DNA from 2 places in the Anaerobacillus sp. QJM3NY_17 genome. Region 1 is predicted to be linked to the other one. Evidence: predicted binding sites of a transcription regulator. Region 1 holds the regulator's gene; the other holds the start of a gene.
What was found. Region 1 encodes LexA, which represses DNA repair genes until DNA is damaged. Its sites were predicted from a motif close to CGAACATATGTTCG; they were not measured.
Positions count from the first base shown of each region.

Region 2: the regulator LexA is predicted to act here: its motif matches at 2,555-2,568, upstream of addB (helicase-exonuclease AddAB subunit AddB).

Region 1 is NZ_CM149685.1:1,951,664-1,956,065, reverse strand. It holds gene AC0VYV_RS10395 (DUF896 domain-containing protein) at 1-34, opposite strand, end outside; gene AC0VYV_RS10390 (YneB family resolvase-like protein) at 101-751, opposite strand; gene yneA (cell division suppressor protein YneA) at 755-1,075, opposite strand; gene lexA (transcriptional repressor LexA) at 1,227-1,850, shown strand; gene AC0VYV_RS10375 (hypothetical protein) at 2,101-3,390, opposite strand; gene AC0VYV_RS10370 (iron chaperone) at 3,909-4,280, opposite strand; gene AC0VYV_RS10365 (Type 1 glutamine amidotransferase-like domain-containing protein) at 4,344-4,402, opposite strand, start outside.
Region 2 is NZ_CM149685.1:1,543,216-1,547,617, forward strand. It holds gene AC0VYV_RS08320 (pyridoxamine 5'-phosphate oxidase family protein) at 1-79, shown strand, start outside; gene AC0VYV_RS08325 (TVP38/TMEM64 family protein) at 181-807, shown strand; gene AC0VYV_RS08330 (manganese catalase family protein) at 1,072-1,641, opposite strand; gene AC0VYV_RS08335 (spore coat protein CotJB) at 1,662-1,925, opposite strand; gene AC0VYV_RS08340 (spore coat associated protein CotJA) at 1,929-2,144, opposite strand; gene AC0VYV_RS08345 (hypothetical protein) at 2,256-2,450, opposite strand; gene addB (helicase-exonuclease AddAB subunit AddB) at 2,640-4,402, shown strand, end outside.

The DNA of each region.
Region 1 (4,402 bases):
CGTTAATTCTTTGGAGTTTATCTTCAAAAGGCATGTAAAATAGCTCCTTTACTGAAACTTGTATCTCACATGCTAACGCATGTTTTGAACATAGACAAGTTTAGTGCTTCTCGTTCTGCTCGTCAACATATTCCTGATAACGTCTATGTACCGTTGCTTTCGAAGCGTGATGTCCAAATCCTTTAAGCGTTGCAGCTATCTCATTAAACGTAAGACCACGGTTTCGTAGATTAACAATTTCTTCGATTGGAACTTCCACCCGCTCACGCCCACCTTGATTTTGATGGCTGAGGTTTCGCTGTGGTCGATAGCCTTCTTTAACCGCCTTGTCCATTCCACGTTTAATTTTCAGATTATGAAGCTTGCGCTGAAATTCTTCAACGATACTAACGATCTCAAGAACCATCGAATCAGATTCCGACAATTGAAGTTCTCCGTTTTGATTCACTGTATAAATCGTCCCTCCATATTTATGGACGGCATGTAGAAGAGCGATCTTTGCATTCCCTCTCCCAAGTCTTGTTTCATCTTGAATGAGCAATGCCTCAACATGCCCCTCTTTCAATAAGTCAAGCACCTCAAGTATGCCATCACGATCAATGTCATACCCGCTGTGCTTTTCTTCTATCAAGCGCTGTATAATAAAACCTGACTGTGATGCAAATCGTTGTAGTTCTTCTTTTTGCCTGGCAAGAGAAGACTCCTGTGCTTCTTTCTTTGTGCTTACCCGACAATAAATAACGGCGTTCATACTTTATTCTTTACCCCCAAGTGCGGTAGCGTTCGCTTCAACAGGGATGATGAGAGTATCTCCTGCTGTAATTCGGTTTGCATCAATGCTATTCACTTCTTCAACCCAACTGACGAACTTCCGATCAGACAACTCATGAGCAGTACGGTATTCTTCCGCAATTTCTAAAACAGTATCTCCCTGCTCCAATTGTACCGTTGTATAACGATCATACTCCTCAGCTGCAGCTGTTCGCAAAGATAGAAACACAATAATTAACACAGCTACAAAAGATATAATGACAAGAAAATCAACTCCAGACAAGCCCCCAGCTTGCTTTCTCATCCCAATCACCCCATATGCGAATATTTGTTCTGTTTTTAGTATATCAGAACCTCTGTTCGTGTCAACTAATTTCTTCGAACTTATGTTTGTATGCGAACAAAAATTCTGGTATACTACTAACAAATAGATAGATTGGAACGAGGTGCCAGATATTATGAAACTATCAAAGCGTCAGCAGGACATTCTGGACTTTATTAAAGTCGAAGTTAAGCAAAAGGGTTATCCACCCTCCGTAAGAGAAATTGGCGAAGCTGTTGGACTTGCTTCAAGCTCCACTGTCCATGGCCACCTGGCAAGACTCGAGAAAAAAGGGTATATCAGACGAGACCCAACAAAACCAAGAGCCATCGAAGTGCTTGGTCTTGATGAAACGATCGATATTCCTCGGCAACATACTGTAAACGTTCCCGTCATTGGTAAAGTAACTGCTGGTCAACCCATCACTGCCATTGAAAATGTAGAAGAATACTTCCCGCTTCCAGAACAGTTTGCACAGGATGAAGAACATACCTTTATTCTAGTGATTGAAGGGGATAGTATGATCGAAGCTGGTATTTATAACGGTGATATGGTTATTGTGAAGCAACAACCAACTGCAAATAACGGTGATATTGTTGTCGCGATGACAGATGAAGCTGAAGCAACTGTTAAACGATTCTTTAAAGAAAGCAACTACTTCCGACTTCAACCGGAAAACTCATCGATGGAACCGATCATTCTTGATTCCGTTTCTATTCTTGGTAAAGTAATTGGGGTCTTTCGCTCCATTCACTAGAAGCGCTGCGTGCGCTTCTTTTTTTATGTTATATAAGCTTTCTGGGCTATATCAATACGAGCTTCTTCTCTTCTTTTATTTATTAACCCCTCCGTCTGTGTAAATGATCGCAGTTTGAAGAGCATAGGGGTGTAGCTTTACATTACAACCAACCTCACCTACCTACTTTTAACTCTTAAAGGCTATACAAAACCGCCCTTCATTTAAATAAAGGGCGGTTTTGTATACTTCTAACATAATTCTTAAACGGTTACTTTTCAGCAGCCTCTGAAGCCGCTATAACTAATTCAACTGTTTGATCTACTGTCGCCTGACGGAACTTTTGGAACTCATCAGTGATATAAACGGAAGGATCTTCAGGATAGTACTCCTGAGCGGCTACGTGAAGGTGTCCACCCGGAATATCATAAGCTCCTATCCCAATTCGCACGCGATTGGATCGGTACTGACTTTCATTCGATAAGTAGCTTCCGCCTCCTCCTTTACGAGCTTTTGATCCTTCAGTCGGACCCCCTTCATAGCACTCATACGGTTTATCACGATATTCTGGTGCGAGCCATTCGCATACTTCATCGCCTCTTTCTACCGGCCATGGTCCAGTATTGGCTGCAATCATTTCCTTGTAAGGAAGCGTTGTTTCAATAAATTCCGGCAGTTTTTCAGGCATCGGCCAATTGCTCACTGTCGGAATAACTTCTGAGCGATCTTCAAGAGTGTTTCCAACCCCTGTGCGCCATCTCCCGGCAAACCCTTCGATGGTCATAGCTTTTGGACCACCTTGACTGATTGTCATCATGAGATCCACCTGCTCTTTACTATTAACCAGGTAAGGTCCAAAAGTATCTTCAACGATTCCTTCATCAAAATCATCCCATCGTACCGGAAAATTCGCTGCTTGAATAAAAGCTGGACCTTCTTCCGTCAAAACGACTTTCCCATCCATCTGAAGCGCTGCAGCGCCAGAAGGGTTTGATCTCCTAAATTCCTGTTCTAAACGGTATGGATCAAATCCGCTTACTAAAATACGCTTAACTTTCTTCCCTTTTGGAAAATCAATAGAAGTAATTCCCCTTGACGTGTACTCTAGTTTCTTCATCAGTTCTTCTTGCTTTTTCTCCGTTACTGTATATGAAGGTTCCCATTGCCTGAGGGCAGCAGTCATATGTAATCGAGTCCAATAAAGCGGGCGATCATCATAACGATCTAGTTCCCCTAAATCATTTCGTTCTCCCTGAGCTCGAGCAACAGCCGTCTCCCACAGCTTCTCACCATGCTTTTCGATCACTTTCTCTGCTTTTTTTACACTTTTCGCTTTGCACAAATCCTCCTTAAATTCATCCGCAAAAACTGTAAACTCCGCCTTATCCATAATTTGCTGTGGGATTGGGGCACCGTCTTCCATTCGCTGCTCCTCTGGTGTTAGCGCCGCATCAGTGTTAAAGCAATCACCTTTGGCACTTCCAGTTAACGGTAAGAAACCGAAAGTTAATATCCCTACAATAAAAAGCGCAATTCCATATTTCCATTTCCTGGATTTCATATGTCTTTTTTCCTCCTCTTCTAGTTGAACTATCTTCTATTTTAGAGATATGAGGTTGTATTTTTCAAACTATTACAAGTATTCTGATCAAAAATGAATCATTCGAAGTGGATCATGTATGGATAACATACTTATGTTAAAGAAAACCGTGACGTTTTCTCTGCATCTTTCGACATATAGATAAGCTTACCTATCATTTAATGAACTGCATTTCTAGCCTTTTTCGATTTTTCCAGACTGAATTAATTTGTACTAAAAAGGAGCAAGCTCGCTGATGGAACTTGCCCTACGCCGTAATTTATTATTACTTAATTTATACACGTGTATTTTTTCACTTACCTGTAATTTCATAACAGAAGCCGCTATCCCGATGAGTCACATAATGATGCCAATATGGGCAAAAATAAATAGAAGGGTTCCCGTTGACCATATATGAACCTCATTTAGTTTTAAACGTTAATCTCACATAGCGACTACCAAGCGGTTGGTCCAAATAGAAGCCTGTCCCGTCTATTTATTCACTTGCGCCAGAAAGTTGAACAGTCTGCCTTATCATGAATATTGAATTCGATCATTTTTTTAAGTAATGAAAATTCAACTGAACTACCCCACGGAATACGCATTAGTTGTTTAGTGTGATCATAGCCAGCAAGTTTCATTTCTTCAGAAAAATGAACAATTCCAGTCTTTTCAGGGGCAACAGCCAAATGATGTTTTGCTACGCTAAAGGCAATAATAAATGTTCCGTGATCTGTAAACATTGGCTGATTCCAGGCAATTTTCGGCACCAGGTTTGGAAATTCATTTTGTACCCAGGTCAAAATTTGTTCCGTTCGCTCTCGGTGCTGCAGGTTCTCTATCTTTGCTAGATATTCTTCAAATACATCCATTTTTAGTCCTCCTATAAAACAAGCAATTGTAGTGATGTACCATATCTCACTGAGATAGTGCCATTACAACTCACTATTCATCACTACTATATCACCAATCATTTGTAGTTTACCCTCTTCAA
Region 2 (4,402 bases), 410 kb from region 1:
ACCACAATATGAAAAAACATATAATCAAAAGAAAGCGGAAGCTCTTGATGAAGAAGTGTACGAAGCGTTGTTAAAATAGACGAGACTTTCTTATCATAATTTTTTGTGATTTAATATAAGAAATAAGCATTATGTGCTTTCGCAATGACGTATGCATCAGGAAACGAGGTTGATTCCCATATGGAATGGGAAATGATTAAAGACTTTTTGAATGAAGAAACAATCAGAGAGTGGCTAGGTCAGTATCGTGCACTTGGTCCTTTGCCTGGAATTTTGCTACCAATGCTTGAGGCTGTGATTCCCATATTGCCCCTTTTTCTTTTTGTAGCAGGAAACGCGGCTGCGTATGGATTCTGGTATGGCTCTTTACTTTCATGGCTTGGTGCATCTCTTGGCGCTTTGATCGTTTTTATAGTGGTCAGAAAGCTTGCTAGACAGCGCTTCATGCGAGTGATTACAAAACATGCCAAAATCGAAAAAACACTTCGCTGGATCGAGCGGCATGGATTTGGGATGGTATTTCTTCTGCTTTGTTTTCCATTTACGCCATCAGCTTTAATCAATGTCGTTGCGGGTCTGTCAAATATGAGCATTAGAAGCTTTGTACTCGCCGTTTTACTAGGGAAAATGGTGATGATATCGATCGTGTCTTTTATTGGACATGATGTCTTCGCCCTGATCCATCGTCCTTTGGAGATGGTGCTGATTCTCACTGCCATAGTTGTATTATGGGGAGCAGGCAAACTAATTGAAGTCAAATTGAATCAACGCCCGAGAAAACATCGTACTGAAGATCATGTGAGATAAAGGAAAAGCCATGCCCGAAAGGGGATGGCTTTTGCGTGTTATTGTTTATTTGGTTTTAAGCTTTTAGTGCCTGTGTAGGGTAAACGGGCGCATCCGCTTTTCATGTCTAGCTGCCGTGTCTAACCGCCCACATCCGCTTTTCGTGTCTAGCTGCAGCGCCCAGCCTCTCGATCGCTTCACCCTCTAAAATGAACACAAAGAGCGTGTTCTTTTTAGAGGGCTCCAGCGCTTGTCGAGGCTATACGGGCGCTTCCGCATTTCGTTTTAAAATATCCTTTTCTTATCTCTTTCTTCTTTAAGTATTTCAACGGCTTCTCTGAAGCGTTGGGAGTGGATGATTTCTCGTTCTCTTAGGAAGGCGAGGGAGTCGTTTAGGTCTGGGTCGTCTGAGAGATCGATGATCCATTGGTAGGTGGCTCTTGCTTTTTCTTCTGCGGCGATGTCTTCGTATAGGTCGGCGATTGGATCGCCTTTGGCGGCGATGTAGCTTGCTGTCCATGGGACGCCAGCGGCATTGGAGTAGTATAGGGCACTGTCATGATTAGCATAGTGGGCGCCGAGTCCAGCTTCTTTCATTTGATCTGCGGTTGCGTCTTTTGTGAGTTTATAGATCATTGTAGCGATCATTTCGAGATGAGCAAATTCTTCTGTTCCGATATCGGTTAATAACCCGACGACCTTATCAGGAATGGTATACCGTTGATTCAAATAACGGAGGGCTGCTGCTAGTTCACCATCAGCACCGCCATATTGCTCAATCAAAAATTTGGCAAGCATGGGGTTACATGTACTGACTTTAACGGGATATTGCAATTTCTTTTCATATAGCCACATTGAGGTTCACCCTTTCCAGACTAGACTTGCCATGGCCACGGTGCGTCGCCCCAATTCCATGGGTAGTTTGAATAGCTGTTGCCGTATTGCTGAAGGGGACCATATTCCTTTTCATAGCGTTTCTTAAGATGCTTACTTCTTTTGGCATATTCATTGAATTGTTGAATGGCTTCGTAGTCATCCGGGTGTGTATCAAGGTAAAGAGTCAGTTCAACGAGAACGAAATCAGTGGCCTGCAGTTCCTCTAACAGCTCATAGTAGGCTTTCGGTAGCTGTTTAGACATGTTTTACTCCCCCTGCTTTGAAGGATAAGGATAGGGATCATAGAAGGCTTTCCAGAGAGTACCTCGAGAGAGAGCTTCACGTGCGGAATATTGCTCCAGTCCTGGGGGCTGAAATCCCATATAAAGATTAGGAGGAGTGGAGTAAGACTTCACTCGAATAGGAGGACATGGATCAAATGGACTAACATAAGGCTCGTAATACTTTCTGTGGGTATACATCGTTGACCTCCTTCTATACAAATCTCTACTCTTTAGATGTATGAAGTTATGAAAGAAACATGATTTCTAAATAAAGAAGCACCCCCTAAAGTGGGAGTGCTCCTCATCTTTTTACATTTTATTAACCGTATTGTTCCACGTAGCAAGCATATTCTTTAGGTCATGAAGGTCTGATTTAAATGGATAGTTCGATGCAACACTTCTTTTTTGACCTTCGTCGAGCTTTTCGTAGCTATGCACAAATTCGGTCATGTCTCTTGTTAGTCTATTTAGCTCCCACTTAAATGTTTCGAATTCTTTTTCCATTGTCAAAACTCCTTTGTAAATATGTTCTTATATTTGATATACCCTGACGGACCATTCTAAAAACCATCGAGTGTGATAATTTACAAATAATGTCGCTTTAGATGCGAACGTATTTTCTTGTCTTGCTATCCAATTGAAGAAAAACATGAGATAATAGACAAAGAATATACGGTGTAGGAGGTAGAGTACATGGCGGTACAGTTTGTGATTGGTCGGTCTGGAAGTGGAAAAACTGAGCATTGTTTATCTGAAATGCAGCAAGAATTGATCGATCGCCCGCTTGGTGAAGATATGATCTATCTTGTACCAGAGCAAATGACTTTTCAATCAGAATATGAACTAGTACATAATAGAGGGTTAAAAGGAATGATTCGTGCTCAGGTTTTTAGTTTTACAAGACTGGCATGGAAAGTTCTTCAAGAAACGGGAGGGATGGCCCGCCCACACTTAACGAGCGTAGGAACAAGTATGATGTTACGTCATATCATCGAAGAGAATAAACAGAAGCTAAGAATTTATCAGCGTTCTTCTGAAAAAACAGGGTATGTGGAACATCTGAATGACATGGTAACAGAGTTTAAACGGTATTGTCTTGAACCGGAAGATATAAAACGTTTTGCGGATGATCTTTATGATGAAGATGAGCGAAGCTTACTTCGAGATAAGCTCTATGATCTTCACCTTGTTTATGATGCTTTTCAGAAGGAAATGCTCGGGTTTTATCTTGATTCGGAAGACTATTTGGCATTGCTTGCTGAGAAAATCGAAGCGTCAAGCTACTTAGAGGGTGCCTCTATCTGGATTGATGGTTTTCATAGTTTTACACCTCAAGAGCTTCTTGTGCTTCAGGCTTTAATAAAAAAAGGAACAAACCTTACAGTTACCATCACGATGGATCCCGAGATGAATCCTTCAAGCATTCATGAACTGGATCTCTTTCATGAGCCAGCGAAAACATATCAAACTCTTCAAGGACTTGCGCATGAAGAGGGGGCTGCTATTAAGGAACCGATAATTCTAGCTGATCAAAAGCGCTATAACAATAGTGAACTTGCTCATTTAGAAGCCAACTATGGTGAACGACCACCAGTTCTTTATAATGGAAGTCTTCAGCATATTCAAGTGCATCATGCGGTGAATATCCGTTCCGAAGTTGAAGCGGCAGCGCGTGAAACGCTTAGATTAGTACGCGATGAGGGCTATCGATATAGAGACATTTCAGTCATGGTACGTAACATGGCTTCTTATTATGAACTTGTCGAAACGATCTATGCCGATCACGGTATTCCTATTTTTTCTGACCAAAAGAGAACGATGCTGCATCACCCGCTAATTGAATTAATAAGGTCCGGTCTAGATATAATTCAATATAACTGGCGCTATGAATCTGTGTTTCGCTGTGTCAAAACAGAATTGCTTTTTCCTGACGATACAGAAGAAAGTATCGAAACCATTCGCGAGCGCATGGATGAACTCGAAAATTATGTAATTGCTAAAGGCATTAAGGGCTATCGCTGGAAAACGGATGAGCGCTTTAAAGCAAATATCTACCGACAGCTTGAAGATGATGAAACGGTCACCTCAGATGACCTCGAAAAAATGGAAGATCGATTAAATGAAACGAAAGAATGGATTGTTACACCGCTCGAGAAGTTTGAAAGAAAAATGACGAAAGCAAAAACCGTTCGCGAAATGTGTGAAATTCTTTATTATCTTCTAGAGAATAGTCATGCTGCAGAAAAAATAGATCGATTGAAGGTACAAGCAGAAGAAGCAGGTCAGCTTTCGAAAGCACGGGAGCATGATCAAGTTTGGGATGCTGTTATTGCACTGCTTGATGAAACGGTTGAATTGATTGGTGATCAAAAACTTTCGATAGAACAATTTACGAAACTTCTTGAAGCTGGAATGGAAAACATGAAATTTGCCCTCGTACCTGCTTCACTTGATCA